4 regions of the Arthrobacter sp. TJ-266 genome follow, and region 3 is predicted to be linked to each of the others. Evidence: riboswitches for the same ligand, from Rfam matches in the RefSeq annotation. Region 3 holds a riboswitch; each other region holds the start of a gene.

Region 1 (4,321 bases), on a different contig from region 3:
GAACGATCCTTCTCAAAACAAGTAGAATGGCTGGATGATTTCCGACGACGTGCGATCACGCATCATCGCGAGCGCCGATGAGCTCTACAACGCCCGAGGCATCCAGTCCGTGGGCATGGACGAGCTGCGCACGGCGGCCGGTGTCTCGCTCAAGCGGCTGTACCAGGAGTTCCCCTCGAAGAGCAGCATCGTGATGGCCGTCCTCGAGCGGTGGCACGCGTCCTGGACGGACGGGCTGGACGCCAGGGTCCGCCGCGCGTCCACCCCACGGGACCGGCTCCTGGCGATCTTCGACTACCTGGCCGAGTGGTTCGGCCAGGACTCGTTCCGTGGGTGCGGCTTCATCAACAGCTTCGCGGAACTGGGCGCCGTGAGCCCGGACGTCGCCGAGTACGCGCGGAAGCACAAGGAGTCCTTCCAGCGGTACGTCGGTGAGCTCGCGCAGGAGGCAGGGGCGCCGTCGCACCTGGCTCCGCAGCTGTCCATCCTCGCGGAGGGAGCGCAGACGACGGCGGCGATCGCCGGCACCGCGAGCGCGGCGGACCACGCGCGTCAGGCGGCCGAGGTGCTGATCGATGCGGCCCTGCCGGCGGGCGGACGCAGCTCGGCCTGATCCCGAGCGCGCGCGGTGTTGTCGGATCGACGCGGCTCGGCCTGATCAGTAACGCGGGCGGCGCCGACGGACAGGTTCCGCTCCGTAGGGGGCCGCGGAGGTTCGTCCGGCTCAGGCGGAGCGGTCGGTGAGGTCCTGGTATTCGGGATGGTCGTCGATGAACGCGGCCACGAACTCGCAGCGGGGCACCACCGTGAGGTTCTGCGATCGGGCGTCGTCGAGCGCGTGCCGGATCAGGACGCTGCCGATGCCTCTGCCCTCGAGGTCCTCGTCGACGACCGTGTGCGTGAAGACGATCGTGTCACCCGAGCGCTCGTAGGCGGCGATGCCCGCGGGGTTGCCGTCGAGCATAGCGACGTAGCGGGTCTTCGCGCCGTCGTCGCTGACGGAGATGTCGTCCTTCGTGTGCTCACTCATGGTCCCGACTCTGGCATCGACGAGCGCCGGTGGTCAACGCGCCGATTCCTGACCGGCAGGGGACTCGTGGTGGGTGGCGACGGCATCCCGACCGGGGGCATCGACGAGCCAGCTCAGGGCATCGGCCTCGGAGGAGAAGTACCGGGATGTCGTGGGGGAGCGGTGCGCGAAGCCGGACATCACCTCGTCCACGGCATCCTCGCCGACGATGGCCACGCGGCTGAAGCCGGTGTACGAACTCATGCCCACCCGTGCCTCCGGGGTGATGCCCGTGATCCCGTGCATGTGGACGAGGAGGGGCAGCGCCGTGGGGCCGTGGTGCTCGGCGAGGGCGCGGGCGGCAGCGACGGCGACGGGGTGGGTGACCTCCACTCCGCGTCGCCACCGCAGACGGAGGAAGCCCCTCTCGAGGTGGGTTGTGAACGGTTCCATGACATCCTTCGGCACGCGGAGGGGCAAGTGGTGAGCCAGCCTAGCAAGGGTGACTCCCACAATGGCGGGAGTATCCACAGGTGCACAGGGCCGACGTCTGGAGCCGTGCAGGTTGTAGCGTCAGGAGCATGACGCTGAGCATCCTGGTCACCGGCGCGAGTCGCGGCATCGGCGCCGGCATCGCCGTCGAACTCGCAGGCCGCGGGCACCGCCTGGGCGTGCACGCGGGCCGGGACGTCGACGCCGCGGAGTCGGTTCGCGCAGGTCTTCCCGGGGAGGGCCACGCCGTCGTCGTCGGTGATGTGGCCGATCCGGAGGCATGCGCGCGCATCGTGACGGACGCCGTCGGGGCACTTGGCGGGGTCGACGTGCTCGTCAACAACGCAGGGGTCTTCACCGCCCATCCGCTCGATTCCACCTCCTACGAGGAGTGGCAGCGTGCTTGGCAGCGCACGCTCGCCGTCAACCTGACCGGCCCGGCGAACCTCGCGTGGCTCGTCGCGCGCCATCTGATCGAACGCCCGCAGGGGCCCGACGGCGGCCGACTCGTCGCCGTCGGTTCGCGCGGCGCCTACCGGGGCGAGCCGACCACGCCCGCGTACGGCGCGAGCAAGGCGGCACTGCACTCCATGACGCAGTCGCTCGCGGTGGCACTGGCGCCGCACGGCATCCTCTCGGCCGCCGTGGCGCCCGGCTTCGTGGAGACCGCCATGGGCCGCACCGTGCTCGACGGCCCCGCGGGCGACGCCGTGCGCGCCCAGAGCGCCTTCAACCGGGTCGCGACGGCGGAGGAGGTGGCGCAGGCGGTGGCCTGGCTCGCCACCGATGCGCCGGTCTGGGTCAGCGGCACCGTGATCGACGTGAACGGCGCCTCCTACCTGCGGTGACCGCTGGTGACCCCGTCGCCGGAGCGGAGGTTCGTGACGCACTGTGACCCGGGAGGGTGGACGTCCGCGGAACACCCGGCCTAGGCTCGGACCCAGAATCACGAGTTCCAACGCAAAACCCTGGTTCGTTGGACGGCAACCCTCTCGCTGTAGCGGGGTGCCCCAGGTGAGGATTCGGTCCGGCTGAGCTGCCGGGCAAGTACGGCGCTCCCTCCACGGCAGTGCCTCGACACGAGGATTCTTCATGCCCGCTCCCGCACGGCACATCCGTTTCAACGCCTTCGACATGAACTGCGTGGGCCACCAGTCGCCCGGGCTGTGGCGGCACCCCGAGGACCAGTCCTGGCGCTACAAGGACCTGCGGTACTGGGCCGATCTCGCGCAGACGCTCGAGAAGGGTCTGTTCGACGGCATCTTCATCGCGGACGTCCTCGGCACGTACGACGTCTACGGCGGCTCCAACGAGGCGACGCTCCGGCAGGGCACGCAGACGCCCGTCAACGATCCGTTCCTGCTCGTCTCCGCCATGGCGCTCGTGACCGACCACCTCGGCTTCGGTGTCACGGCCGGCACGGCCTACGAGCACCCGTACCCCTTCGCCCGTCGCCTCTCCACCCTGGACCACCTCACCAACGGGCGGGTGGGCTGGAACGTCGTCACGGGCTACCTGCCCTCGGCCGCCCGCAACATGGGCAACGAGGACCAGCTCGAGCACGACGAGCGTTACGACCACGCCGACGAGTACCTCGAGGTCCTCTACAAGCTCCTCGAAGGTTCCTGGGAGGACGACGCCGTGGTCCGCGACCGCGCCACCGGCGTCTTCACCGACCCCGCCAAGGTCCACGACATCGGGCACGACGGCACCTACTTCACCGTTCCCGGCATCCATCTGAGTGAGCCCTCCCCGCAGCGGACCCCGGTGATCTACCAGGCCGGAGCCTCGCCCCGCGGTGTCCGTTTCGCGGCCGGAAACGCAGAAGCCGTGTTCGTCGGCGCGCCGACGAAGGCCATCCTCAAGGACTCCGTGTCCCGTATCCGGGACGCGGTGGAGGCCGCCGGGCGGGATCGCTATGCGGTGCGGATCTACACGATGCTCACGATCATCACCGACGAGACCGAGGAGAAGGCCCGGGCGAAGCACGCCGACTACCAGCAGTACGTCAGCTACGAGGGCGCCCTCGTCCTGCTGTCCGGCTGGCTCGGGATCGATCTCAGCATCTACGACCCCGACGAGCCACTCGGCAACGTCGAGTCGAACGCCATCCAGTCCGCCGTTGCGAACTTCCAGAAGGTGAACGACGACGGCGCCCCGTGGACGGTCCGCGACATCGCGGAATGGGCGGGGATCGGAGGGCTCGGACCGCGGATCGTCGGCTCCGGCGCCCAGGTGGCCAATGAGCTCCAGGCGTGGGTCGACGAGACCGACGTCGATGGATTCAACCTCGCCTACGCCATCACACCCGGCTCCTTCGAGGACGTCATCACGCACGTGATCCCCGAGCTGCAAAGGCGCGGCGCCTATCCCACGGGGTACGCCGAGGGGACACTGCGTCAAAAGCTGTTCGGTAAGGGCGACCGCCTGCCCGAGGACCACCGCGGAGCGCGGTACCGCCTCCAGACCGTCCGCCCCTGACGCATCCCTGACGCGTCCCTGACGCGCTCATGAACCGACGTCCGGCGCCGTCGTCCTGCGTCAACCTCCGGCACTGATTCCCGGTTCCGCCGTCCAGCGCCGTTCTATCGATCCACTCCGCCCTTTCCGAGGAACCCCATGATCTCTCTACGACACCTGACCAAGACCTATGGCCACGGCGGCACCGCCGTCACCGTTCTCGACCGACTCGATTTCGAGGTGCCCACCGGGCGCATCGCGGCCGTCGTCGGGCCGAGCGGTGCGGGCAAGAGCACCCTCGCCCAGTGCATCAACCTGCTGGAGCGTCCCACCTCGGGGTCCGTGGTGGTGAACGGCGAG
Region 2 (4,321 bases), on a different contig from region 3:
TCGTGGGGATCCTCCGGGCTCACGTGGCCGCTGTGATCGGGCCGATCGCGCGCCCGGCCGCCGTCGTCGTCGTGCAGGACGTGCCGAAGACGCGTTCAGGCAAGATCATGCGGCGCCTGCTCACGCAGCTCTACGAGGGGTCCGCGCTCGGCGACACCACGTCGCTGCAGAACGAGGGGTGCGTGCCGGGTATCCAGGACGTCCTCGCCGCGAGGCGCTCCTCATCCGGGTGATCGGACCGAGCGCGGACGAGCATCGTGAGGATGGAGGGGGTCCGCGAGGAAGGCATTCTCGTAGATGTCGTACACGGCAGCTGCCCTGAGGTCGTTGTAGGACCCCTCGCCGTCGAGGATCGCCTCGCGCTTGGCGGCTGCGTAGTACTCCCGATCCGCGTCGCTGGACCGGAGCCGGTCGAGGAAGAGCAGATGCCTCCGAGGCTCGACGGCCGACGGACCCCAGACGTGGAGATTCGTGTTCGGCGAGCCCAGGGTCAGGTGGAGGTGGGGGTCCCCCGCGATCTCGACCCGGAAAATCAATCTGAAGCCCAGGCCCTGGAGGGGTGCGAGAAACAGCGTCTCGCGGAACAAGTCGACGACGGTGAGGTCGACGTCGATGACCGGCTTCGCCAGGAGCCGCGGTACGGCGGTCGAACCGACATGGCGGATGCTCATCACCTGGTCCTGCGCGGCATCCCGGACGACTCCCCCAGCGCAGCCTCAGTGCCTCAACCGCGCGGTGGTCGTCGTCGAGCCCTTCATCCGGATCTCTTAACGAAGGAAGCGGCAGGCGCCCCGTCCAAGCACCTGCCGCTTCCCGTTCAAGGATCGAACGGTCCGTTCGGACGCTTAGGCGCCGACCCGCACGAAGGATGCTCCCGGGAGGTCCGAGAGGGGGTGCTGCATGGTGGCGTTGATGCCGTTCATGCCGCTGCTGATGACCTGACCGCCACCGGCGTAGACCGCCACGTGACCGCCGGTGATCACGAGGTCCCCGGGAGCCGGGGCGGACACCCGGGCGCCGAACTGGAAGAACTGAGCCGGGCCGAGGTCGCCCACGGAGATCCCGGCGGCACGCAGTGCCTTCTCGGCCAGCACGGTGCAGTCCTGGACGGCGCCGGCGCGAAGCTGCGCCTGAGCCGATCCGAGGATGGCCGCTGCCGCATTGCCCGAGGGCGCTGCAGCGACCGACGAGGCGTGCACGGGTACCGGGGTGATCGCTGCCGAGGCCAGGTAGACACCCGACCCGGGCGCCGTGGACACGGCCGGTGCAACAGCGGCGGCCTGCTGGTAGGCAGGAGCCGCAGGTGCAGCGGCAACCGGAGCGGACACCGTCTGGGCCGGCGCGGTGACGGCCGATCCGGCGGTGGGGATCGTGATCGACTGACCGGGGAAGATGACCGATGCGAGCGAGAGGCCGTTCGCGGTCAGGACCGAGGTGAGGTCCGCTCCGTAGCGTGCGGAGATGGCACCCAGGGTGTCACCGGCGGCGACGGTGTGCGTGGAGCCGGCGACAGCAGGGGCCGCCACGGTGGAGGCCACCGAGGTGTAGTTCGTCGCGGCGTCGGTGTAGGTGCCGGCGTTGGCCGTTCCCATCGCACCGAACGCGAGGCCGGAGGTGACCGCGATGACGGCGACCGGGCGGCCGACGGTCGTTGCGTGCGCGCCGGCGATGCGGCCGAGTGCCTGCAGTGCGAGGTTGCCCTCGACGTCGGCCCTGTGGCGCGCCGGTGAAGTGATTCGTGACATGGTTCTGTACCTCTCCCATGCCTGCGGGGTGAGCTGTCGGGTTCGGATGGGAGTCACCCGGCCGCGGACACCGCTGGATACGGCGGTGGTGTGCGACTTAACCCCGAGGACGCCTGCAGGGAAACCTGGGCGCCCGGTGGAACTGATGGTTCCCCCGTCCCTGCCTTTCGTGTGTGCGGACGTATTCCGGTCGGCGGCAGGGCTCGGCAATCCGTCCGGAAGCGTCTCACGTGGACGGAGACGCTGGTGTGACCCTAGCCGGACCCTCGTCGGTTTGTCACATTTGCGTAACGGGACGTACCATCTGGCGCCGGCCTTCTTGACAGGCCTCCGCCAGGAGGTGCCCGGGGCCCGCACAAGCCCTCATCGGCGGACGCGACGCCAGCGGCGGACGGCAAGGGCCGTGCCCATCGCACTGACCGCGAGCAGCACACCCTGCTGCACGTAGAAGCCCGCCGACATGCTGCCGCCGGAGACTCGCGCGGTCAGGAGGAGGCTACTGACCAGCGTGAGGCTGAGGAGCGCGCCGACGATCACGAGGGTGCTCCAGAAGCGCCGCTCCTGAACCCGCGCTGCCCTCCGCCATCCGTCCATCCACTTACCCTAGGCGGGGCGCGGCCGTCACTGCCCGGGCTGCCACCGCCCGGCGTACGTCCGCCCCGAAGGCCTTCGTGGGAGGACACATTGTTTGGATCCCTCCGGAGCGGCTGTCAGACTCGGGAGTGACCATCCCGAGCGGCTGAGAGATCTGGCTCACTGACGCCGCAGCAACCCTGGCCTCCGCGTACCGCGGCGACAGTAGGGTGCTACTGCCAGACCGATGGAGGATCCATGAGCGTCGCAGACCTGTCCACTCCCCTGAAATTCGCCTACTGGGTGCCCAACGTGAGCGGTGGCCTGGTGGTCTCGACCATCGAGCAGCGCACCAGCTGGGACTTCGAGTACAACCGCGACCTGGCCCGCATCGCGGAGAACGCCGGATTCGAGTACGCGCTCTCGCAGACCCGGTACGCGGCGTCCTACGGCGCGGACAAACAGCACGAGGCCACGAGCTTCTCCCTCGCCCTCCTCGCGGCGACGGAGAAGCTGAAGGTGATCGCCGCCGTCCACCCCGGCATGTGGCACCCGGGGGTCCTCGCGAAGTTCATCATCACGGCCGACCACATCTCGAACGGTCGCGCCGCCGTGAACATCGTCTCCGGCTGGCTGAAGGACGAGTTCGTCAACTTCGGCCTCGAGTGGCTGGAGCACGACGAGCGCTACGTACGCACCGAGGAGTTCATCCGCGTGCTCCGCGGCCTCTGGACGGAACAGGGCTACAGCCAGGCGGGGAAGTACTACGACATCAACGACTTCACCCTGAGCCCGGCGCCCGTGGACGTGCCCGGCCGCCCGCACCCCGAGATCTTCTTCGGCGGCAACTCGACGGCCGCCCAGGCGACCGCGGGCCGCGTGGCCGACTGGTACTTCTCCAACGGCAAGGACCTCGAGGGGTTCAAGGAGAACATCGCCGGGGTGCAGGCGTCCGCCCTCGAGGCGGGCCGCCGGCCGCGCTTCGGCCTGAACGGCTTCGTGATCGCACGGGACTCCGAGAAGGAGGCGCGCGAGACGCTCCGTGAGATCGTCGCGAAGGCGCACCGCCCGGCCGTCGAGGGGTTCCGCGACGCCGTCCAGGAGGCGGGCGCCTCCACGAAGGACGGCAAGGGCATGTGGGCCGACTCCTCCTTCGAGGACCTCGTGCAGTACAACGACGGCTTCCGGACACAGCTCATCGGCACGCCCGAGCAGATCGCCGAACGCATCGTCGAGTACAAGAAGATCGGCGTGAACCTCTTCCTCACGTGCTACCTCCACTTCCAGGAGGAGGTCGCCGCGTTCGGCAGGGACATCCTCCCGATCGTCCGCGAACTCGAGGCGGACGCCGCCCGCAAGGCCGGCGTCGACGTCGAGCTCCCTCCCACCCTCCAGACCAGCAAGGCAGGCTTCTGATGGCTGACCGTTCCTTCGGCTTCCGCACGCGCGCGCTCCACGCCGGCGGCACCCCCGACGCCACCCACGGCGCCCGGGCCGTCCCGATCTACCAGACGACGTCGTTCGTGTTCAAGGACACCAATGACGCCGCCAACCTCTTCGCGCTGCAGAAGTACGGCAACATCTACTCGCGCATCGGCAACCCGACGGTCGCGGCGTTCGAGGAGCGCATCGCCTCCCTCGAGGGCGGTATCGGCGCGGTGGCGACGGCGTCGGGCATGAGTGCGGAGTTCATCACCTTCGCGGCCCTCTGTCAGGCGGGCGACCACATCGTCGCCGCCTCCCAGCTGTACGGCGGGACGGTGACGCAGCTCGATGTCACGCTGCGCCGGTTTGGCATCGAGACCACCTTCGTTCCCGGTACCGATCCGGCCGACTACGCCGCCGCCATCCGCGAGAACACCAAGGCCGTCTACGCCGAGGTCATCGCGAACCCCTCTGGCGAGATCGCGGACCTCGCCGGGCTGGCGAAGGTGGCCCACGACGCCGGCGTGCCCTTCATCGTCGACTCGACCCTCAGTACGCCGTACCTCGTGCGGCCCATC
Region 3 (4,321 bases):
GCTCGAGCCGCATCACCTCCTCGACGCCGACGCCGTGTGGCTCATCTCGAGCATCCGGCTGCTCGCTCCCGTGCTGTCACTCGACGGGCAGGAGCTCCGCACCTCGCCGTCGCTGACCGCGGAGCTCAGTGACCTGGTGGACCGCTTCGTCTGAGCCGCTCGGCTGAACGCTGTGATCCCGCTCCACAGAGGGGGCCCTGCCCGTACGTCGGGGGCGTGGTCTCACGTCTCGTTCGCCGTGATCGCCCGCTTCGCGCACGAGATGAACGGGTCCTGGTACCCCTGGGGACAGCAACCAGCAGAGTACATCGCCGCGTACCGATCATCGCCGATCCCGGAGCCTTCCCATGGACGGCTGCTGACAGAGCAGACGCTGCCGCGAGCGGCACGCTGCCGATCACGCTCGTCATAACCTCTGGGCGACAGGACCGTGGGCCATCGGAGCTCGGGGCACGTCGGGATACCGTCTTTCTCCTGTCGGAGAAGTACGGTATCCGGATGAGCACCGAGACCGTCACCGACCGGGCGCCCCTCGACCCCCGGGTCAGATCGGCTCTCGACGCCTTCACCCAGTCACCCGACGCGACCACCCCCGAGCGCATCACCCGGGCCATCTCCGCCGCGGATGCCGCCGACTCCGAGCGGGGCATTCATCGGATCACCATCGACGACGAGACGGTCGAACGCATCGCTTTCACGCTCGGCACGATCTACAGCCGCGGTGACGAGTTCGATGTCAGGGATTACACCAGGAGGGCTCGCAAGATACTCGATGCGCTGGTCGGACAACCAGCGACGCCCAGCTGGGGTGACCAGGTCGGCGACGTGCACTGACGACCGAGGAACCCGCCCGATGCGGAGCTGATACACGCTCATCAGGCGTCCCGTCCGGGAGTCCCAGCGTCAGAAGTCGGACCTGGCCTCGTCGTTGTAGGGCGCAGCCGGACGCGGCAGGTCGCTGATCAACTCGTTGACTGCATGGGAGATGAGGTTCCGGTCGGAGCTTCTCGCGCTGATCAGACCACGGAGATACCCGTCGAGTTGGAATTCGTCGACGTCACCGCCGATGGAGAAGTAGTGGATCCAGACGTCCTCCATGTGGAGCCCACTCTGATGGATGGCTTCGAGCGTGCGCAGGCGTTGTTCTTCGGGTGGCAGCTTGATCATCACGGACCGCTGACGGCGCCTGGCCCATCCGACCGCTCGCTGAGCCGGGCCGCGATCACCGTGACCGACGTGTTCTCCTCAGCCGCGAGTTCGACCAGGTGCTCCATCGCTGTCTGCTTGTCGATACCCAGTCGTTCCATGAGGACACCACGGGCGATACCTACGGTGTCCCGGTCGGCAAGAGACGCTTTGACTTCGTCGCTGATGCGCTGCGGGGTGTCGCTGGTCTGGATGTGTCCCAGCAGGACCGCTGAGGCCCGGGCGAGATTCGTCAGGATCCGCTGATCGTTACTGGTGAACGCGTTGGGCTGGTCGGAGTAGACCTTCATCGCACCCAGCCCCTCCTTCTTGCGCATCAACGGCACGCTGAGGCAGGACCGGATCCCAGAAGAAGCTGCCGCGGCCGTCCACTGTGGCCACCGTTCATCGGCGTGGGTGTCCTCGATGATGACGGGGGTACCGGTGGACCAGGCGGCGAAGCAAGGGCCCTCACCGAACTCGTACTGCAGGTCATCTGCTTCGAGCACGTCCTCGTCCGTCGCGCCGACGCTCAACCGCCTCCCATCATGGCTGAGAACGCTCACCCCTGCGCCCTGCGCGGCGCCGATGGCGTCGCGGGCGACTTCCGCAAGACCGTCGACTGCGTCATGAGCGGTCTGCTCTGTCAGGAGGTATCCGTAGGTGCGCCCGAAGATCTCCAGGAGCTCAGGGGCGGGTGGTGTCGTCTTCACGGGGGAGCTTTCAACTGCGCTGCATCGACCTGATCAGGGTATGACCCCTGCAGGTTGGAAGCCGGCTGCTCAACCCCATCGGACTCCACTGAGACGGAAAACCGACGTCGAGTATAAGACAAACCGGCGGTGTCGGACCAACCGGCCCAGCGACGCGTCTGCCCGTCCGTCAGCACCCGTGAGCCGATCCCGCTTCGAGCGACCGTTCGCGTCACCGGCGTCGAAAGGCTTTGCACCTGCGGCAGGCGGGACCCGTGGACCACGTCGTCCGGCACGGTCCATCTGGATCGGCCCGACTGCCCGACGGCGCTCGATATGGCGCTGCATGACGCTCCTTCCCCCGGCCTTTTTGACCCGCCGCGCTCCGATGTCCTAGCGTCGTCCTAGCAATCATGAGTTCCAGCCACAGGCCCTGGCCGGCTGGACAGCAACCCTCTCCCGTAGTGGGGTGCTCCAGGTGAAGATTGGGCCGCCGGGTCAAGTCCCCCGGTTGGCAAGTACGGCGTCGTGCGGTCCTCCGAGGGGTCTTGTCCCTGGAGGGACCGCCCAACGCTCAGCCCAGAACAGCGAGCGTGTCACCTGAAAGTCATTCCCACCTCGTCGCTGCCCCGTCGGCAGCGCGCCCTCCCTCGTCACGCCCCCCTGCAGTTCCGCGGTACCGCCGTGCCATCTCGAAGGACACACCCATGATCACCTCACGCAGGCTGCTCGCCGCCGCCGTCGTCCCCCTCCTCGCCCTGACCACCGCCTGCGGCCTCTCCGGCGGAGACGCCGCAGGTGGCTCCGAGACCGTCCGCATCGGCGTCGTCGGCGCCAGTGACCCCGAGTGGGCCGCGTTCACACAGGCCGCCGAGGACGAAGGCATCTCCGTGGAGATCGTCGACTTCGCCGAGTACACGCAGCCCAACCCCACGCTCTCCGAGGGCGAGCTGGACCTCAACCAGTTCCAGCACCTGGTGTACCTCGCGCGCTACAACGTCTCGAGCGAGTCCGACCTCGTGCCCGTCGGCTCCACCGCCATCTACCCGCTGGGCCTCTACTCCACCCAGTACGAGTCCGTCGAGGACATCCCCGACGGCGCCACCATCGCCATCCCCAACGACGAGTCGAACCTCGCGCGTGGCCTCCTCGTCGCGCAGTCGGCCGGTCTGTTGACCCTGCGCGACGGCGGCAGCGCGTTCTCCACGATCGACGACGTGATCGCCGACGAATCCCGCGTCACCGTCACCACGCTGGATGCCGCGCTCACCCCGACGTCGCTCCCTGACGTCGCAGCAGCCATCATCAACAACGATTTCGTGCAGGACGCCGGGCTCAGCTTCGATGACGCCATCGCGAAGGACGACCCGACGGACCCGGCGGCCGCAGCCTACGTCAACGTGTTCGCCTCCCAAAGCGGGGAGAAGGACAACGAGACCTACCAGCGCCTCGTCAGCATCTACCAGGACACGCAGGCCGTGCTCGACGACGTCCAGGAGACCTCGGGCGGGACGGCCGAGTTCGTGAAGGTGCCCGCCGAGGAGCTCCAGTCCACCCTCGAGCGCGTCGAGGAAGACACCCGCGCCCAGGGCTGACCGCTCCACCACCCTCCGACGGCCGGCCGCACCCCGGCCGGCCGTCGGCATGTCAGAAAGGCGACCATGCCGCTCATCGAACTGCGGAACGTCACCAAGAGCTTTCCCGCGGCCCGCCGGGGCGATCCCCCGGTCACCGCGATCGACGACGTCAGCCTGGACATCGAAGCCGGCGAGATCTTCGGCATCATCGGCTACTCGGGAGCGGGCAAGAGCACGCTCGTCCGCCTCATCAACGCCCTGGAGAGCACCACGTCGGGCGAGATCGTCGTCGACGGCCAGCAGGTCACCGGCGTCCCCGACCGCCGGCTGCGGAAACTGCGCCTCGACATCGGCATGATCTTCCAGCAGTTCAACCTCTTCAGCGCGAAGACGGTGTTCAACAACGTGGCGTACCCGCTGCGCGTGGCCGGCAGGAGCCGGGACGAGATCCAGGCCCGGGTCACCGAACTGCTCGCCTTCGTGGGCCTCGCCGACAAAGCCTCCGCCTACCCGGAGCAGCTCTCCGGCGGGCAGAAGCAGCGGGTGGGGATAGCCCGGGCACTGGCCACCTCGCCGAAGATCCTGCTCGCGGACGAGGCGACCTCCGCACTCGACCCCGAGACCACGCACGAGGTGCTCCGGCTCCTCCGACGCGTGAACGAGGACCTCGGCATCACGATCGTGGTCATCACGCACGAGATGGATGTCATCCAGACGCTGGCCACGAAGGTGGCTGTGATGGACCGGGGGCGCATCGTGGAGCAGGGAAACGTGTTCGACGTCTACTCTGACCCGCAGGAGGCCTCCTCACAGCGGTTCGTCTCCACCGTGGTGCGCGGCATCCCCGCTCCGGACGAACTCGCGGCG
Region 4 (4,321 bases), on a different contig from region 3:
CGGCCTTCCGGCGTCTGGGGTTCACCTTCGACCGCCCGCTGAGGACCTTCGGTTTCGGTGTGGGCCTCGCCGGGATCATCGGCGTCGGCACGCTCGGCGTCTACGCGGCCGGCCGCGCTCTCGGCATCACGACGGCGATCGTCCCGGCCGCGCTCGACGAGTACTGGTGGACCGTGCCGGTGCTGGTGCTCTCCGCGGTGCGGCACGCCGTGTTGGAGGAAGTCATCGTGGTCGGCTACCTCATGCTGCGTCTGCGCGAACTCGGGTGGTCGACGCCCGCCATCATCATCACGAGTGCCCTCCTGCGGGGGAGCTACCACCTGTACCAGGGGTTCGGTCCGTTCATCGGCAACGTGATGATGGGGCTGCTCTTCGCCTGGTTCTACACGCGCACCAAGCGCGTCATGCCGCTCGTGATCGCGCACGCGCTGATCGACATCACCGGGTTCGTGGGGTTCGCCCTGATCGGCCCGGCCATCGGAATAGGTAGCTGAGCCAAGGCTTACCTTTTCTTTTATCGCGCACAAATCATGACTAAATTATTCGCAATTACCGGTGTTACCGTGAATTCATTGAGCAGAAGTACGGATTCCGCCGTCAGGATCCGCCGCACCCCCAGGAGGAATCATGAGCGTCGTCACCAGTGTCTCCGAATGCAGTGTCCACAACTGCTCCTTCAACCATGACGGCTGCACGGCGGTCGCCATCACGGTGTCCGGGAGCGAGGAGCACGCCTCGTGCGCCACGTTCATCGACACGTCCATCAGCGGCGGACTGCCGAAGATGCTCGCCCATGTCGGGGCGTGCCAGCGCTCGGAGTGCTCGTTCAACGCGGATCTCCTGTGCACGGCACCCGCGGTCAAGGTCGGTCCCGGCGCCGAGGCCGCCGACTGCCTGACCTATACCCACGCCTGAGCCGGCGCCGAACCACTGACGAACACAGAAAGGGACCGGCCGTCGGCCGGTCCCTTTCGTCTGAGCTTCGTCTGAGCTTCTTCTGAGCAGAGTGCTGCGTGCTAGATCTCGACCCGCCCGTGGGCGGTCTCGAACGTCACGGACATGACGCCCGGCGTGCCGTTCGGGGCGATCCACTGGACCTGGACGCCGTCGAGCGTCTCCTCGACCTCCGTGCCGAGCCACTCGGTGACGCGCTCGGACGAGCCGGCGATGGTCAGGCAGTCGAGCTTCACCGATGCGGCACGCGCGAGGGAGGGGTGCAGGGCCTCGGTACCCTCGTCCCAGCGGAGGAGGTAGGGCACCTGAGGATCGGCGATGAGGCCCTTGATGCCGATCTGCTGCCAGGAGAGTTCCTGGCCGTCGGGAAATTTGCGGTTGCCCGGGACGGCGCTGCGTCCGAGGCGTTCCTCGAACGGACCGAGGTCGTCCACCGCCACGCACCAGCCCATCCAGCCGCCTCCGGCTTCGGAGCGGGCGCGGACGGCCTGACCGAAGGGGGCCTTGTCCGAGGCGGGGTGGTCGAGGACCTCCACGACCTCGAGGTACTGGCCGTTGACCAGGGGCACGATCATGTTCCGTGTACCGAAGCGGGGATGCACACCGCCTCTCACCGCGTCCGTCCCGAGCTTGGTAGAGATCCGCTCGGCGGTGGCGGCGAGACCGTCGGGTTCACAGGCGTACGACACATGATCCAGGCGCATGCCGATATCTTGGCACTAAGTGATCCACGTCTCGACTTAGGTTCGCCTTACTCGTTCGTCCCTTCACGAAGTGTCATACGGCTTGCCTCCAGCGGGGCCGTGCGCTTCCATGGAGTCAGGTCATGAGTGCCAGCACGAAGCCCCGGCTTGCTGGCCGGCAACCCTCCAACCGCGGTGGGGTGCCCCGGGTGAAGACCAGGCTCGACGCCGGACCGGCGTCGCGCAAGCGCGGGCCCGTGACGGCCCGGTGACCTGGGCGAGACGTCGGCAGGTTCCGGACACCAGCGAGGCCCCTTCCTACAGGGAGCATCATGTCCAACGAGTGGTCTTTCGAGACACGCCAGATCCACGCCGGCCAGGAGCCGGACTCCGCAACGGGGGCGCGCGCGCTCCCCATCTACCAGACGTCGTCGTTCGTCTTCCCGAGCGCGGAGAGTGCCGCCAACCGCTTCGCGCTGACGGAACTCGCGCCGATCTACACGCGTATCGGCAACCCGACCCAGGAGGCGGTGGAGACGAGGATCGCGAGCCTGGAGGGCGGCGTCGGCGCCCTGCTGCTCGCCTCGGGCCAGGCCGCGGAGACGTTCGCCGTGCTCAACATCGCGGAGGCGGGCGACCACATCGTCGCGAGCCCGAGCCTCTACGGCGGAACCTACAACCTCTTCAAGCACACGCTGCGGAAGTTCGGTATCGAGACCACGTTCGTCGAGGATCCGGACGATCTCGAGCAGTGGCGCGCCGCGATCAGGCCGAACACCAAGCTGTTCTTCGGCGAGGTGGTCTCCAATCCGCGGCAGGACGTCCTGGACCTCGAGGGGATCAGCGCCGTCGCCCACGAGCACGGGTTCCCGCTGATCGTCGACAACACGCTCTCGACGCCCTACCTGATCCGACCCATCGAGTGGGGTGCGGACATCGTGGTGCACTCGGCCACCAAGTACCTCGGCGGGCACGGCACGGCCATCGCCGGCGTGATCGTCGATTCCGGGAACTTCGACTTCGCGCGGTACCCGGACCGCTTCCCCGGCCTGAACACCCCCGACGAGAGCTACCACGGACTCGTCTATGCGCGTGACCTCGGGGTGGGCAGCGCCCTCGGTGTCAACCTCGCCTACATCCTGAAAGCACGCGTGCAGCTGCTGCGGGACCTCGGCGCCGCGGTGTCGCCGTTCAACGCCTTCTTGATCGCGCAGGGGCTGGAGACGCTCAGCCTGCGGATCGAGCGGCACGTCCAGAACGCGCAGACTGTCGCCGAGTGGCTGGAGGCCCACGACGACGTCGAGCGCGTGGCCTACGCCGGCCTCCCGTCCAGTCCCTGGTACGAGCGCGGCAGGAAGTACGGGCGGAACGGGACCGGCGCGATCGTCAGCTTCGACATCGCCGGCGGGCACGAGGCGGGCACGCGGTTCGTGGACGGACTCGAACTGCACTCGCACGTGGCGAACGTCGGTGACGTCCGCTCGCTCGTCATCCATCCGGCGTCGACGACGCACAGCCAGCTCGGCGCGGAGGCGCAGCTCACCGCGGGCGTGCGTCCCGGCCTCGTGCGGCTGTCCGTGGGCCTCGAGAACATCAACGACATCCTCGCCGACCTCGACGCGGGGTTCCGCGCCGCCAAAGGAGCCTGACCACCCGTGACCCACCCCCCTGTTGTCCTGAGGCCCGCGGCCGACGCCGCCGATCCCGCCGGAGACGGAATCCTCCGCGTCGCGTCGATCGGCCCGTTGGACCTCGAGACCGGGGGAGTGCTGCCCGAGGTGCACCTCGCGTACGAGACCTGGGGACGGCTCAACAGTGACGCCTCGAACGCAGTCCTCGTGCAGCATGCCCTCACCGGCAGCTCGCACGTGGCGCGGGGGGAGTCCGAGGAGGACGGCTGGTGGGACGGCCTGGTAGGTCCGGGCCGCACCGTGGACACCGACCGGTACTTCGTGGTGTCGGTCAACATGCTGGGTGGATGTTACGGCTCGACGGGGCCGGGCAGTCTCGCCCCGGACGGCACGCCCTGGGGTTCCCGCTTCCCGTTCGTGACCATCCGCGACTCCGTCCGCGCGGAAGCGCTGCTCGCCGACCTCCTCGGCGTCGAGCGCTGGCACTCCGTGCTCGGCGGCTCTATGGGCGGCGCCCGCGCTCTGGAGTGGGCCCTCGTGTTCCCGGAGCGCGTGGAACGATGTGCGGTCATCGCCTGCACCGCAGCCAGCTCGGCCGAACAGATAGCGTTCGCCCAGGCGCAGCTGCAGGCGATCCGCCTCGACCCCGCCTACCGTGACGGCGACTACTACGACGGCCCGCACCCGGACGGCGGGCTGGGAATCGCGCGGCGTATCGCCCACATCACCTACCGCTCCGAATTCGAGCTGGACGCCCGCTTCGGCCGTGCGGCGCAGGGCGACGAGCAGCCGCTCGGCGGCGTCCTGCCGACGGAGCGCGGCCGCTACCGCGTGGAGAGCTACCTCGACCACCAGGCGGACAAGCTGGTGGACCGTTTCGACGCCAACAGTTACGTGGTGCTGACCGAAGCCCTGATGAGTCATGACGCCGCCAGGGGGCGCGGAAGCCTCGAGGAGGCACTGGGGCGGGCCACCGCGCGGTTCTTCGTCGCGGCCGTCGACTCCGACCGGCTCTACTTCCCCGTGCAGTCCGAACGCCTCGCGGCCGGACTG

What was found. A riboswitch is a leader RNA that binds a small molecule or an ion and turns the genes downstream of it on or off. The one in region 3 is predicted to bind S-adenosylmethionine.
Region 1: linked by a shared signal. The riboswitch ahead of AC4D12_RS13645 (LLM class flavin-dependent oxidoreductase) and the one ahead of AC4D12_RS01455 (MetQ/NlpA family ABC transporter substrate-binding protein) in region 3 are both predicted to bind S-adenosylmethionine.
Region 2: linked by a shared signal. The riboswitch ahead of sfnG (dimethylsulfone monooxygenase SfnG) and the one ahead of AC4D12_RS01455 (MetQ/NlpA family ABC transporter substrate-binding protein) in region 3 are both predicted to bind S-adenosylmethionine.
Region 4: linked by a shared signal. The riboswitch ahead of AC4D12_RS14630 (bifunctional o-acetylhomoserine/o-acetylserine sulfhydrylase) and the one ahead of AC4D12_RS01455 (MetQ/NlpA family ABC transporter substrate-binding protein) in region 3 are both predicted to bind S-adenosylmethionine.

Annotation. Positions count from the first base shown of each region.
Region 1 covers NZ_JBZCNC010000004.1:428,867-433,187, reverse strand. The annotation lists gene AC4D12_RS13665 (TetR/AcrR family transcriptional regulator) at 35-613, shown strand; gene AC4D12_RS13660 (GNAT family N-acetyltransferase) at 725-1,030, opposite strand; gene AC4D12_RS13655 (SpoIIAA family protein) at 1,064-1,462, opposite strand; gene AC4D12_RS13650 (SDR family NAD(P)-dependent oxidoreductase) at 1,591-2,349, shown strand; SAM riboswitch class IV at 2,446-2,557, shown strand; gene AC4D12_RS13645 (LLM class flavin-dependent oxidoreductase) at 2,594-3,982, shown strand; gene AC4D12_RS13640 (methionine ABC transporter ATP-binding protein) at 4,121-4,321, shown strand, end outside.
Region 2 covers NZ_JBZCNC010000003.1:69,623-73,943, forward strand. The annotation lists gene acs (acetate--CoA ligase) at 1-233, shown strand, start outside; gene AC4D12_RS08940 (GrpB family protein) at 222-674, opposite strand; gene AC4D12_RS08945 (LysM peptidoglycan-binding domain-containing protein) at 846-1,745, opposite strand; cyclic di-AMP (ydaO/yuaA leader) riboswitch at 1,751-1,936, opposite strand; gene AC4D12_RS08950 (hypothetical protein) at 2,109-2,339, opposite strand; SAM riboswitch class I at 2,469-2,572, shown strand; gene sfnG (dimethylsulfone monooxygenase SfnG) at 2,577-3,734, shown strand; gene AC4D12_RS08960 (O-acetylhomoserine aminocarboxypropyltransferase/cysteine synthase family protein) at 3,734-4,321, shown strand, end outside.
Region 3 covers NZ_JBZCNC010000001.1:273,144-277,464, reverse strand. The annotation lists gene AC4D12_RS01475 (aminodeoxychorismate lyase) at 1-154, shown strand, start outside; gene AC4D12_RS01470 (hypothetical protein) at 499-834, shown strand; gene AC4D12_RS01465 (hypothetical protein) at 904-1,167, opposite strand; gene AC4D12_RS01460 (GAF and ANTAR domain-containing protein) at 1,167-1,898, opposite strand; SAM riboswitch class IV at 2,287-2,404, shown strand; gene AC4D12_RS01455 (MetQ/NlpA family ABC transporter substrate-binding protein) at 2,585-3,472, shown strand; gene AC4D12_RS01450 (methionine ABC transporter ATP-binding protein) at 3,539-4,321, shown strand, end outside.
Region 4 covers NZ_JBZCNC010000005.1:27,398-31,718, forward strand. The annotation lists gene AC4D12_RS14615 (CPBP family intramembrane glutamic endopeptidase) at 1-494, shown strand, start outside; gene AC4D12_RS14620 (DUF1540 domain-containing protein) at 628-915, shown strand; gene AC4D12_RS14625 (VOC family protein) at 1,017-1,658, opposite strand; SAM riboswitch class IV at 1,777-1,893, shown strand; gene AC4D12_RS14630 (bifunctional o-acetylhomoserine/o-acetylserine sulfhydrylase) at 1,970-3,286, shown strand; gene metX (homoserine O-acetyltransferase MetX) at 3,293-4,321, shown strand, end outside.